DNA from 2 places in the Gordonia sp. SL306 genome. Region 1 is predicted to be linked to the other one. Evidence: riboswitches for the same ligand, from Rfam matches in the RefSeq annotation. Region 1 holds a riboswitch; the other holds the start of a gene.

Region 1 (6,613 bases):
CGGGATCCGCCTCACGCCGCACCAGCCCGAGTTCGACGAGCTGCGCCACGTGGCGGCTCACCGTCGAGGGATCGGCGTTGAGGCTCTCCGCCAGCTCACGTGAGCGCATCGACTCGCGAGCGAGGTGGAAGAGGCCTTTGAACGCGGCCGTCTCGAACTCCCCGTCCGCGGTCTTGAACGTCGTGTGGACCGCACGGTCGCGCAGGCGCATGTACCGGGAGAGCACATCGAACAGATCATCGACGGCTTTTTGATCGAGCATGCCCGTCCCCTCCCTGAGATCAGCGATTTTACTTTCTCTTTGCAATTAGTTGCTGACTGCAATTAGTTGCCGATCGCAAGTATGCGCTCGACCTCCGGCTGAATGCAACCTGGCCTACGATGAGAACCCGTGACTCCCCAGCCGCCGGCCACCGCGGGCAACCGCCCACATTTCACTTCCATGCCTGACCTGGCACTTCGCGACCTCGGAGGCGCGGTGGTGTGGACCAACGACGATCTGTTCGCGGAGGCGCAGAACCTGATCAAGACGGCAGCCGCCCAGTATCAGCCGGCGACCTTCGGCCACAAGGGACAGGTGTACGACGGGTGGGAAACCCGTCGTCGCCGCGTGGGTGGCGTCGACCAGGCCATCGTGCGACTCGGCGCACCCGGCGTGATCTACGGCGTGGTGGTCGACACGTCGTGGTTCAAGGGCAACTACCCGCCGTTCATCTCCGTGGAGGCCGCCGCCGTCGAGGGCGTCGTCTCCGTGGATCAGCTCCTCGACGACGTCGAGTGGGTGACGATCGTCGAGAAGACCGCGGCCGAGGGCGACACCCGCAATCCGTTCAAGGTCGACGCCAAGGATCGCTTCACCCACGTCCGGCTGACCATGCACCCCGACGGCGGCGTCGCGCGCTTCCGGGTCCACGGACGCGGCGTACCCAATCCACACTTCTTCCGGTACGGCCACTTCGACCTCGCGGCACTGGAGAACGGCGGCCTGATCACCGCGTGTTCCAATATGTTCTACAGCTCGCCCAACAATCTGCTGATGCCCGGCCGGGCGCGCAACATGGGCGAGGGCTGGGAGACCTCACGCCGTCGCGACGAGGGCAACGACTGGGTGCAGGTCCGCCTCGCCGGACGCGGGCAGGTCAGTCTCATCGAACTCGACACGAGCTATTTCCTGGGCAACGCACCGGGAGCCGCCATGATCCGCGGTCGCGACGGCGAGGACGGCGAATGGTTCGAGATGTTGCCGCGCACCGACTTACAGCCCGACACCCGGCACCGTTTCGTCGTCGACCTCGATCGCCCGATGACCGAGGCCCGGATGGACATCTACCCCGACGGCGGGATGGCCCGCTTCAAGCTCTACGGAACGCTGACCCCCGACGCCGAGGCCGATCTCGTCGAGCAGTGGGAGCGCGGCGAGGCCTGAGGGGCGCGGGAACGGTTGCCGTCGGCGGGATTTCGGTTGCCGTCGGCGAGATTTCGGTTGCCGTCGGCGAGGTCTCGGTTGCCGTCGGCGGGATTTCGGTTGCTGTCGGCGGGGGGGGGCGGGTCAGGAAACGGTGACCTTGGTGTGCTCGACGGCGTCACCGAGGATCTTGTGCAGGTTGTAGATCGGACGATGTGATTCGAACTGGGTCTCGTAGGGGACCTTCATCTGCGCGACGAGTTGCCCGTAGTGGTTGTTGACCATGTCCTGGTAACGCGGCAGCAGTTCAGTGGTCACGTACTTCCAGCGCAGATCGAACACCGACCAGTCCCAATCCGGGATCGGGGTCGCGATCTTCACGGTCCGGCCGTCGGCCGTCCGGCCCTCGTAGGTGTAGGAGATGAAGTCGCGCAACGCCGGAACTCCCGCCACCGACGGGGAGCCGGCGAGCGTCATCGCATAGGTCAGCGCCGAGCCGACACCGGCCGACCTGCGGTAGTTGCGCACATTGTCGAACTGCCAGCCGACCACGTCGTACTGCTCGCGGCGCAACAGCGTCCCGTTGCCCTCGGAGACCCGAGCCGGTTCGTTCGACTCGATGTCGCGCCAGGCGGCGGCGACGGTGTCGTCGACGATGCCCGCACGACGGAACTCGTCGATCCCGTCGAGGCCGTCCTTGACGAACGCGACGTGCATCGGCATGAGGTCGGAGAAGATCGCCTTCTGCATCACCAGGATCTGCTTGGAGAACCACGCCAGATCGGCCGGGGTGATCTGGTCGGCGTGGTAAGCGAGGTTCTGCAGACCCTTCGGGAACTGGCCGATGATGCCGGGTCCGGCGACCTGGGTGGCCTTCTCGATGATCTGGGCGGCCAGCGGTTGCAGTCCACGGATGCCGTAGATGTCGCCCGCGAGGACCACATCGGCAGTGCCACCGCCGAAGTCGGCACCGACCATCCCGGCCATCCCCGCCCATTGCAGGTTCCGGTGGGCGATCTGGAAGTTCTCGTAGTAACGGTAGCTCTTGATCATGGTCGCCCGCGTCGCGTGGAATCCCTTGGCCGGATCCCAGCCGGCGAGGTCGATACCGGCGTCGGTGGTCGCCTGCACGAGGCGGTACTGGAACAGCAGTGCCGCATAGCGTTTCGGCGCGATACCGCTCGCGCGGGCCTCGCGCACCAGCTGTTCGAGTTGGTGGAGATCGGTCGGCAGGGCCCGGTTGACGCCGCCGCCGTACTGGTCGGCGAACCGGTTCGTCAGCGGCAGGTCGAGGTAGCGCGTCACGGTACCGGCGTGTGCGGGCGCCGCCAGCGAGACACCGCCGATCAGCGCGCCCATCACGGCAACGACGGCCACGGCCAGGCGGCCGGCCCGCGACACAGTACTTCCCCGATGCATGCGTTCCCCCTCGCCGGTCATCCCCTATGACCGAGACGGCAGAACCGTACTGACCAGTGCGAAGCAGTGTCAACACAGCCCGGGGTGAGACGAAACACATCACCGGTCTCACTCCCGGGCTGTCGATGTCGAGGCGTCAGGCGACGCGTCCCCGAGCGGGATCCAGGACGGGAAGCACCTGCTCGCGTACCCGGGCCGTGGTGGCCGAACCGTCGAGCGGCACGATGATGACCGCGTCGGCGATCTCGGCCACATAGATGTCGCGGATCAGCGAGACCAGCCCGTGTGGCGTCCCGACGTACCGGATCGTCTCGGGTTCGTCCGCGACCGTCGGGCGGTCGTCGAGATCGGCGGATGCGCGCGCCGATGCCGGATGCGGGGCGATGGCCGCCTCCACCTCCAGCGCGACGACGAAGTTCGCCTGATCATTCACACCGGCCCGCAGCAGCGACCGGGCCCGCTGCGCATCGCGCAGGGTCGGCCGCCGCACGACGATCGGGAACGTCCTCGCCGAGGCGTCCCCCGCCAGGGCGACCTGCAGTCCCGGGCGCCCGATACTGATCGTCGACGACGGGCGGGCGTATTCGATCGTCTCGGTTCTCTCGATCGTCCTGGTTCTCTCGATCGTCATCGTGCCCTCGCTCTCGTGGTCAATCTCGCCAGCGCGCCGACGAGGCGGTCGATGTCGCCGGAGCCGGTCCCGAGTCCGAAGCTCGCCCGCACCGCGCCGTCCGGATACCCCAGACGGTTCAACAGCGGGTGCGCGCAGAACTTCCCGTCGCGGACCCCGATTCCCGCGCTCTCGCTGAGGAACACGGCCGCCTCACGCGGCGTGCAGCCATCGACGTCGAAGCCCGCGATACCGACCCGGTCGGTCGAGTCCTCGAAGATCCGCAGCTCCGTGACACCGTCGATCGTCGCCAGCCCGTCGTCGAGCCGTGCGCGCAGTAGTTCTTCGTGCAATCCGATGTGCTCGAATCCGACGGCGTCGAGCGCCTCACATGCGGCCGCGATGGCCACGGCCCCGAGCACATTCGGCGAACCCGCCTCGTGCCGGGCCGGGCCGCCGTGCCACTCGATCGCGGTGTCGGCGCCGGTCTCGCCGAAGGAGACGCTCGCCGATGCGCCGCCGCCGGCGAGATAGGGCTCGGCGGCGTCGAGCCAGTCCTGGCGTCCGATCAGCACGCCCGCCCCGAACGGCGCATAGAGCTTGTGTCCGGAGAAGACCAGGTAGTCGATGCCGTGACCGACCATCGACACCCGACGGTGGGCGACGAGTTGGGCCGCGTCGATGAGGATGCGCGCGCCGTTGCGGTGGGCGATCGATGCCAGTCGACCGATCGGCAGCACCTCACCGGTGACATTCGACGCCGCGGTGACGGCCAGCAACGCGGCAGGCGCCGCGGCGAGTTCGGCCTCCAGCGCCGCGAGGGTGTCGTCGATGGTCGCGCACGCACCGACCACGCGCACGCGCGACGACCCGTCGCGATCGGGCGCGCACCATGGCAGCAGGTTGGCGTGATGTTCGATGTCGAGCACCACCACGTCACCGCGGGTCGCATGGGCTGCGAGGTTGATGGCGTCGGTGGTGCCGCGCGTGAAGACCACGGCGTCGTCGGCGCGTGCCCGGACGAATCCCCGGATCACCTCGCGGGCCTGCTCGTAGCGGGCCGTGGTGACCTGGGACAGGTGGCCTGCACCCCGGTGGACGCTGGCGTACTGCGACAACGAGTTCGTGACGGTCTGCGCCACCGCGGCCAACGCCGGCGCGCTCGCCGCGTAGTCGAGGTTGGCGTAACGCACCGTCTCGCCGGTCGAGCACGGCACGCACTCGTCGGCACCGACGACCTGCGCCAACGGCGGGATCGTCTCGGTGTCGACGACCGGGGTGTGGCGAGGCGACAGCGCTGGGGTGGTGAGGGGCGCCGGGTTGGTGAAGGGCGCCGCAGTTGTGAAGGGCGCCGAAAGGACAGCAGTCATGACAAATAGCTCCTGAGGAATCCGCACTTGCCGTGATCACTTCGAACACGGCCGGGTCGTCACCCGGAGCACCCCACCGCGGAGGAGGGTTGCCGACCAGCGAGCCGGGGCTTGTCACTGGCACTCATGACCCACGTCAAGATTCACTGATCGCGCCTCGACGTGTCAATTTTCACTCACCGTGCGCAAAAGCCCGGCGGTAGCGTGAAGCCATGGTCAACCCCGACGCCGACGGCGCGGAACCCGATGTGTTCATCCTGTCGCGGCCGACCGGCTCGGTGGTGGCGAACGGTGTTCGTCGTGGTTTCGTCGACGCCCGTGCGGCCGCGGAGGCCCTGCGCACCGGCGCCGTCGATGCCGTCGTCGGCGCGATCCCGTTCGACGTCGACGATCCCGCCGCCCTGATCGCCCCCGGCACCCTCGTCCACTCCGCACGGCCCGTGGCCGGATCGACGGGTGCGCCGCATCAGGTGCTGTCGATGTCGCTCCACCCCGACCAGTCGGCCCATCGTGACCGGGTCGAACGCGCGATCAAACGGATCGCCGACGGCGAGCTGGACAAGGTGGTGCTGGCACGATCGGTCGATATGACCCTCGACCCGGCGGTCGACGTCGACGACCTGATCCGGGCTCTGGCGCATGGCAATTCGGAGGGTAATGCGTTCGGCATCGACATCGGGGCGGCACGAGGAAGCGGCGGCTGGCTCCTCGGCGCGAGTCCGGAGTTGTTGGTGCGCAAGCAAGGTCGGACGGTGACCTGCCATCCGTACGCCGGCTCGGCGCCGCGTTCCGCGGATCCCGCAACCGACCGTGCCGCCGCAGACGCGCTGGCCGCATCAGCCAAGGACCGGACCGAGCATGCGTTCGTCGTCGACTACCTCAGGGATCGCCTGGCCCCACACTGCGCGGAGATCACCGTGCCGTCGTCGCCGGAGTTGCGCTCGACCGGCGAGATCTGGCATCTGGCGACGCCCATCCACGGCATCCTCCGCGACGACGCCATGACCGCCCTGGACCTCGCTCTGCTGCTGAGCCCCACGCCGGCGGTTTGTGGAACACCCAGTGACCTTGCCGCCCAGTTCATCCGGGACGTCGAGGGCGAGCGCGGCCTCTACGGCGGAGCGATCGGCTGGTGCGACGGCGCCGGGGACGGCGAATGGATGGTGACGATCCGCTGCCTGGAGCTGACCGCGGATCGACGCAGCCTGCGCACCTGGGCGGGGGGCGGCATCGTCGCGCAGTCCGACCCGGGCGCCGAGGTCGACGAGACAACGGCCAAACTGCGGACGGTGTTCAACGCGCTGGGGATAGAGCAAGCCGCCAACCGCTGATCGAGCCCACCGAGAACGAGATCCGCCGACCGCCCGCTACCCCAGCGCCTGATCGAGATCCGCGAGCAGATCCTCGACACCCTCGAGCCCGACCGACAGGCGCACCACCGAGTCGGTGACCCCGATCGACGCCCGGCCTTCCGGCCCCATCGCACGATGCGTGGTGGTCGCGGGATGGGTGATGAGCGACTTCGAATCACCGAGGTTGTTCGAGATGTCCACCACCCGAAGCGCATTGAGCACTTCAAAGGCACGCTTCTTGCCGTCGACGCCGTCGCGGTCGGCGATCTCGAAGGTGACCACCGTGCCACCACCCGACATCTGCTTGTGCGCGAGCACATGCTGCGGATGTGATTGCAGGAACGGGTATTTCACCCAGCGAACCCGCGGGTCGTCTTCGAGGAACTGCGCGATGCGCAGAGCCGAGGCCACCGAGGCGTCGAGCCGCAACCGCATGGTCTCGAGCCCCTTGAGCAAC
Region 2 (6,613 bases), 2.7 Mb from region 1:
CCGATCGGTCTGCTGCTGACGCGGCGCAGTGAGAACGCGACCGTCACGCTCTGCCACACCGGCACTCGCGATCTTGCGTCAGAGGTGTCGCGGGCCGACGTCGTGATCGCCGCAGCCGGAGTCCCGCACCTCATCACCAAGGACATGGTCAAGCCGGGTGCCGCGGTCATCGACGTCGGGGTCAGCCGCACCGAGGCCGGACTCACCGGCGACGTCGCTCCCGACGTCTGGGACGTCGCGGGCCACGTGTCACCCAATCCCGGGGGAGTCGGGCCGCTGACCCGCGCTTTCCTGCTCGTCAACGTCGTGGAGCGTGCCGAAGCGCAACTCGCCGGTCGTGACGGGGCGGGACCTGTCGGGTGACCGGGACCAGTGCCGGTGGCCGCGTCGAGCGGATTCGGCACGCGCGGCAGGTCAGGCGCTATCTGGTTCAGATCCCATACTTCGTCGTATTGCTGGGCCTTCTGGTCGCCGCGGTGCTGGTGCTGTTCGACCGCTGGCGGCGTGGCGCATTCGTCTTCGGATCGGCGCTGCTCCTCGGCGCGGTCCTGAGGGCCCTGATTCCGTCTTCGCGAGCAGGACTTCTCCAGGTCAGAGGGCGTTTCTTCGACGTCGCGGCGATGGCGGCGACCGGCACACTCATTCTGTGGCTGGCGACGTCAATCGATCCGTTGGGCACAGATTGATTACAATAGATATCAACACGTGACCTGAGGCCCGAGGGGGCGCCAAGAGCTGGGGAGTACGTATCACTTCGACGATCAACACCGCCGACCCGACGATTCCGGATGATTCCACGTCGATGGGTGTCTCGGCAGGCGACGGAATGATCCATTACGTCCTGCTCACCCGCGACGACGTCGGGCGCAGCGTCGTGGACACCCGGGTGATCGACGTCGACCGCAGCGACGGACTCGACGTCGCCGGACGGGTGAACGCCGGGATCGACCTGATGCTCGGGGCCGCGCGCGACGCGGACCTGCGGGTCGGTCCGATCGGCGTCGCCGCACGCACCACCAAACAACGCTGGGAGCTCCAGTCGCGGGGCGCCGGTCCGCGTCGTCAGATCCACTTGGTCAACGACGACGAGGCCGTCGTCGCGTACCTGTCGGCGACCGGGCAGATCAACCGGTTCGAATCCGTGGTGGTCGTCGACTGCGGCGACACCGGGATGTCGCTGTACACCGTCGAACCCGCGACCAATCGGATCTCGGCGACGGAACGATCGCGCGCGCTGACCGGCCGTCGACTCGATCGGTCGATCGTCGGTCAACTGGTCGCCGACGACAGTGCCGCCGAGCCGACCGGAGCCCGGGTCCGTCGGCGTGCCCTCCTCAGTGCGTGCCGTACCGCCAAGGAGGAGTTCTCTGCACCGGGCCCGTCGGCGGCGGCCGGTTCGATCCTGCTCGCCGACGGTGGCGGGCACATGGCGCTCACCCAGGACACCATCGACGCAGCGGTCGCCCCGATGGTCGACGATGCACGAGAAGTGTTGGCGCGCTACCTGTCCGAGGGTGCCGATCGCGGCACACCGCCCCAGGCGGTCGTCCTGGTGGGCGGCATCGCCAACCTGCCTGCGGTGCGCGCGATGGTCGACCGTGAGCATGCGCTCGAGGTGGTCGTCCCCGAGGCCCCCGAACTCGCCGCATCCATCGGCGCGGCGATCCTGGCTCGGACCAAGACGGCTGCCGACAGTCCGTCCCGGCTCGCGTTCATCGGCGGAAAACGGAATCGCGAGTGGCTCTCCGCGACGCCACTGGCCGTCGTCGGCGCCATCATCGCCGCGGCGATGATGACGATCTTCGCCGTGAGTTCCTCGCTGACCGGGCAGAACGAGCCTGCTCCGTCGTCGACCGCCGCACCCACGACCTCGTCGACGACCTCATCTTCGGCGGTCACGACCTCACAGGCCCCGCAACAGCCCGCCACGACGACCACGGCGGTCGCACCGCCACCGGTTGTCCAGGTCCCGACCGAGGAACAAGTGGTGCCGACCACCCGTCAGCCCGAACCGCGGTGGAACGAATCACCCGGATGGGCCACCACCGAGTTGCCGCCCACCACGCAGCAACCGGATCAGCCCTCGACGACCACGCGGACACTCTTGCCGTATCCGCTTCCGTCGCTGCCGTGGCCTACCGGCACCCGGCCCACGCCGACGATCCCGCCGGACCTGTTGCCTCCCGGTTTCCAGCCGCAGACGACCCAGCCGACACCCCCGCCGCCCGAGCAGGCGCCTGCGACGACCACATCGCCCCGGGGAGCACAGCAGCGGGTGACACCCACGGCACCGACGTCGGAGGACTCGACCGAGGCGTCGTCGACCAGCACGCCGGTGCCCTCGCGGTAGGGTCCGGCCGGAAGTCAGCTGCGGGCGAGTTCGACGGTCTGCTTGAGCAGATCGCTGATCGCGTCGAACTCGGTGAGGAACCCGTCATGACCGTTGTCCGAGTGGACTACCTGCAGGCCACCGACGCAGTTGCCGAGCAGTTCGGCGAGCTCGACCTGTAAGCGCAAGGGGTACAGGCGGTCCGAGACGATGCCGCCGACGATGACGGGCACCTGACACCGGCTCAGTGCGGCCTCGATGCCGCCTCGGTCGCGACCGACGTCGTGGTGGTTGAGGACGTTGCTCAGCACCACGTAGCTGCCGGGATCGAAGCGACCGATCAGTTTGTCGGCCTGATGCTGCAGATAGCTGTCCACCGCGTATCGGCCGCCGGTCAGTGGCTCCTCGTCTCCCTGAGGCTGATCGGCGAACCGCTGATCGAGTTCCGCCTCTCCCCGGTACGTCAGGTGGGCGATCCGTCGTGCCACGCCCATGCCGGTCGACGGCACGCGCCCGGTGCCGTGGTAATCGCCGCCCTGCCAGTCGGGATCGGCCTTGATCGCCGCGATCTGTGTTGTCTGCGTACCGATCTGGTCAGCGGTCGCCCTCGCGCCGACGGCGAGGACCAGTGCGCTGCGGACCATCTCGGGATATTCGATCGCCCATTCCAGGGCGCGTGCGCCACCCATCGAGCCGCCGATGACGGCACCGATCCCGGCGATGTCGAGGTGCTCGAGGAGCAGTCGCTCCGCGCGGACCTGATCCAGGACGGTGATCTGCGGGAATCGTGAACCCCACGGTCGCCCATCGGGATCCGGCGACGCGGGTCCGGTGGATCCCCGACAACCGCCGAGTACGTTGGCGGAGATGACGCACCATTCGTCGGTGTCGATCGCGCAGCCGGGGCCAATGAGTCCGTCCCACCAGCCCGGGGAGGGATGCTCCGCGTTCGACGGCCCGGTCACATGCGAGTCGCCGGTGAGGGCATGCAGAGTGAGGATGACGTTGTCGCGGGTCGGCGACAACGTCCCCCAGCGCTGGAAGGCCAGGGTGACGTCGTCGATCTGCCCGCCGTTGTCGAGCGAGACCGAGCCGATCTGCATGCTGGACGTCGTCCCGTCTGGTAACTGCTCCCAGTCGGGCCGGTCAGCTGACTCGGTCTTCGGTTCGATACTCACCGACACGTTTCACTCACTCTGCGCTGCACCTCGGTTCCCCTGTCTCCGTTGATCTCCGGTTATCGTGCCGCCGCCGCGAACCCCTGCTCGAGGTCGGCGATGATGTCGTCGATGCCCTCGATGCCGACGGCCAGGCGTACCAATCCGGGGGTGACGCCCGCGGCGGCTTGTTCCTCGGGCGTCAGCTGGCTGTGCGTTGTCGATGCGGGGTGGATCACCAGCGACCGTACGTCACCGATGTTCGCGACATGACTGTGCAGTCCGAGGGCATCCACAAAGCTCTTGCCGGCGTCGACGCCGCCGGTGATCTCGAACGAGACGATCGCACCTTGTCCCTTGGGGAGCAGCTTCTGTCCGCGTTCGTACCACTCCGACGACGAGAGTCCTGCGTACGCAACGGATTCCACCTGTGCGTGCTGCTCGAGGAACTCGGCGATGCGCTGGGCATTGGATACGTGGCGCTCGACGCGCAGGCTCAGCGTCTCGAGGCCTTGTGCCAGCAGGAAGGCGTTGAACGGGGAGATCGCGGCACCGGTGTCGCGGAGCCATTGCACCCGCGCCTTCAATGCGTAGGCGGGTGCACCGAGGTCCGCGAAGACCGCGCCGTGATAGCTCGCGTCCGGAGTGGTGAAACCCGGGAAGAGATCCTTGCCGTCGCGCTGGGCCCGCCAGTCGAAGGTGCCACCGTCGACGATCACGCCGCCGATCGCGGTGCCGTGGCCGCCGATGTACTTGGTGGCCGAGTGCACGACGATGTCGGCACCGTGCGCCAGCGGATTGAGCAGGTACGGCGTGGCGACGGTGTTGTCGACGATCAGTGGCAGCTGATTACGGTGCGCGACCTCGGCGATGCCCTCGAGGTCGAGGATCTCGTTGTTGGGGTTGGAGATCGTCTCGCCGAACAGGGCTCGCGTGTTGTCCTTGATCGCGGCCTGCCACGAGTCGAGATCCTCCGGATCGTCGACGAAGGAGACCTCGATGCCGAGCTTCGGCAAGGTGTAGTGGAAGAGGTTGTACGTACCGCCGTACAGACGCGGACTGGACACGACGTGTCCGCCGTTCTCGACGATGTTGAGGATCGAGTACGTCTCGGCCGCCTGCCCGGAGGCCACCAACAGTGCCGCGACACCCCCTTCGAGTGCGGCGATGCGCTGCTCGACCGCGTCCTGCGTCGGGTTCATGATCCGGGTGTAGATGTTGCCCGGTTCGGCGAGGCCGAACAGATTGGCCGCGTGCTGCGTGTCGTTGAACGTGTATGACGTGGTCTGGTAGATGGGCAGCGCACGTGCGTTGGTCGTGGCATCGGCGGACTGACCCACGTGAATCTGCTTGGTCTCGAAACTCCAGTTGTCGGCTGGATTGTCGACTGGATCAAGGGTGCCGTCGGGGACGTCAGACATGATTGTGTCATCGCTTTCTACGGTCGGCAGGGTGCAACGACCCTGGTGGGGTCCGACCTTCGGACCCGCGCTTGCCGGGGAACTCGAACCCGAGTTCCTCAACCCGGTCATCACCCGGAGCACCCCACCGCGGATGGAGGGTTGCCGATCAGCAAGCCGGGGCTTTGCGCTGATGCTCATGACCTGGCGTCAAGGATATAACACGGCTCCGGCGGCGCGAGAACCCTCCTGATCGCAGTGATCCGATCTGACCACGCCTGTCGTCTAAAGGAATGAACTTCCTGTCTTGCGTTGGCAAAACTCCAGTTAGAAATCGTTAGCATCACTAACGAGGATTCGGGTTTTGGGATCATGCATTTACCCTGTGACCAGCCCTGGGGACGCGTATCCGGTCCGATTCGCGCCAGGCCGGACGAAGGCCGAACGTATGACAACCCGCTTCCCGATGTCGCGTCGGGCCTCCGTTGTGCTCATCGCCGTGTGCTCGAGCCTGGCCGTCGTCGCGGCGTTCTGCATACCTGGGGCCGTCGGCACCGCCGCCGCCGCCGATTGCGGCGGGGGCGCGGTCGTCATCGTCGGGGGGACGAACGATCCCGATGGCGCGGCGATGATCGGGATCAAGCAGCGATACAGCGGAACGGGACTGGACAACACGCTGGGCACCGGTGACGACACCGACTACGCCGGCGCTCCCTACCAGGTCATCTACGCCGACTATCCGACGACGCTCTGGCCGCTCGGCGCCGCCGGTTACGACGACAGCGTGGCTCAAGGGGAGGACGCGACGCGATCCGCCATCGCCACCTACCAGCAGGCGTGCGGCACGGACAAGCCAGTGGTCGTCGCCGGTTATTCACAGGGCGCCCGAGTCGCCGGCGATGTGCTGTCCGACCTCGGAAACGATCGGGACATGACGGGCGTACTCCTCGACGAGGAGGGCAACCCGGTCCTGGACGAGAACGGGGTTCCCGTCACCGCCACGATCGACACCACGCACATCACCGGCGAGCTTTACGCCGACCCGCGTCGTGACGGAACCGTCAACGGTGAGGGCATCGAGTTGGCGCTGATCGGCGTCATCCCCGGGCTGACGATGACCGGCCCCCGTGACGACGGTTTCGGGACCATTCCGGTGACCACGGTGTGCGCGGCCGGTGACCCGATCTGCGACCTCCCTGATCCGCTCCATGATCCGATCGGGGCGATCGACGGCCTGGTCGGCTACTTCACCAAGCACAATTACTACCCGTACCGCATGTACCTGGATCCGGCCGATTGGCCGACCACCGAATGTGCGGCCGGTTCGACCACCACCTGCATGGTTCCGCAGGATTCCGCGATCGTCGGCGTCATCCGTCAAGGTGCCGAGGCAATCGGGATCGACAGCGCCGAGATACCCGACTTCCTCGCCGGCCACTGGACCGTCGATCTGCCCGACGGCGCCTCGTTGGCGAACCTGCAGCCGCTGGTCCGACTGATCCAGGCGCAGCTGCCCCAACTGCCCGAGCTCGGCTACGGCGCCTACCTGCCGGACCTCTTCGTCTTCGAGGCGATCATCGACGGCATCGTCCACGGGGCGCCGGACGACGTCAAGGCCGGTGTTGCCGCGCTCGCCGCGAGCGCGAAGAGCATCATCCTGGCCCCGCTGAACTATGTGCGATTCCTGGCCGATCAGATCCCCGGTCCCCAGATGCTCGCCCCCGCCG

The links. A riboswitch is a leader RNA that binds a small molecule or an ion and turns the genes downstream of it on or off. The one in region 1 is predicted to bind S-adenosylmethionine.
Region 2: it holds a riboswitch for S-adenosylmethionine, as region 1 does, so the genes downstream of both, OVA31_RS19225 (bifunctional o-acetylhomoserine/o-acetylserine sulfhydrylase) here and OVA31_RS06835 (aminotransferase class V-fold PLP-dependent enzyme) in region 1, are expected to answer to the same signal.

What each region holds. Positions count from the first base shown of each region.
Region 1 covers NZ_CP113063.1:1,507,412-1,514,024, forward strand. The annotation lists gene OVA31_RS06815 (MarR family winged helix-turn-helix transcriptional regulator) at 1-262, opposite strand, end outside; gene alc (allantoicase) at 443-1,426, shown strand; gene OVA31_RS06825 (hypothetical protein) at 1,550-2,824, opposite strand; gene OVA31_RS06830 (hypothetical protein) at 2,961-3,455, opposite strand; gene OVA31_RS06835 (aminotransferase class V-fold PLP-dependent enzyme) at 3,452-4,804, opposite strand; SAM riboswitch class IV at 4,823-4,936, opposite strand; gene OVA31_RS06840 (isochorismate synthase) at 5,017-6,135, shown strand; gene OVA31_RS06845 (O-succinylhomoserine sulfhydrylase) at 6,172-6,613, opposite strand, start outside.
Region 2 covers NZ_CP113063.1:4,192,117-4,198,729, forward strand. The annotation lists gene OVA31_RS19205 (bifunctional methylenetetrahydrofolate dehydrogenase/methenyltetrahydrofolate cyclohydrolase) at 1-363, shown strand, start outside; gene OVA31_RS19210 (DUF3017 domain-containing protein) at 360-686, shown strand; gene OVA31_RS19215 (Hsp70 family protein) at 803-2,350, shown strand; gene metX (homoserine O-acetyltransferase MetX) at 2,365-3,513, opposite strand; gene OVA31_RS19225 (bifunctional o-acetylhomoserine/o-acetylserine sulfhydrylase) at 3,567-4,907, opposite strand; SAM riboswitch class IV at 4,970-5,091, opposite strand; gene OVA31_RS19230 (PE-PPE domain-containing protein) at 5,335-6,613, shown strand, end outside.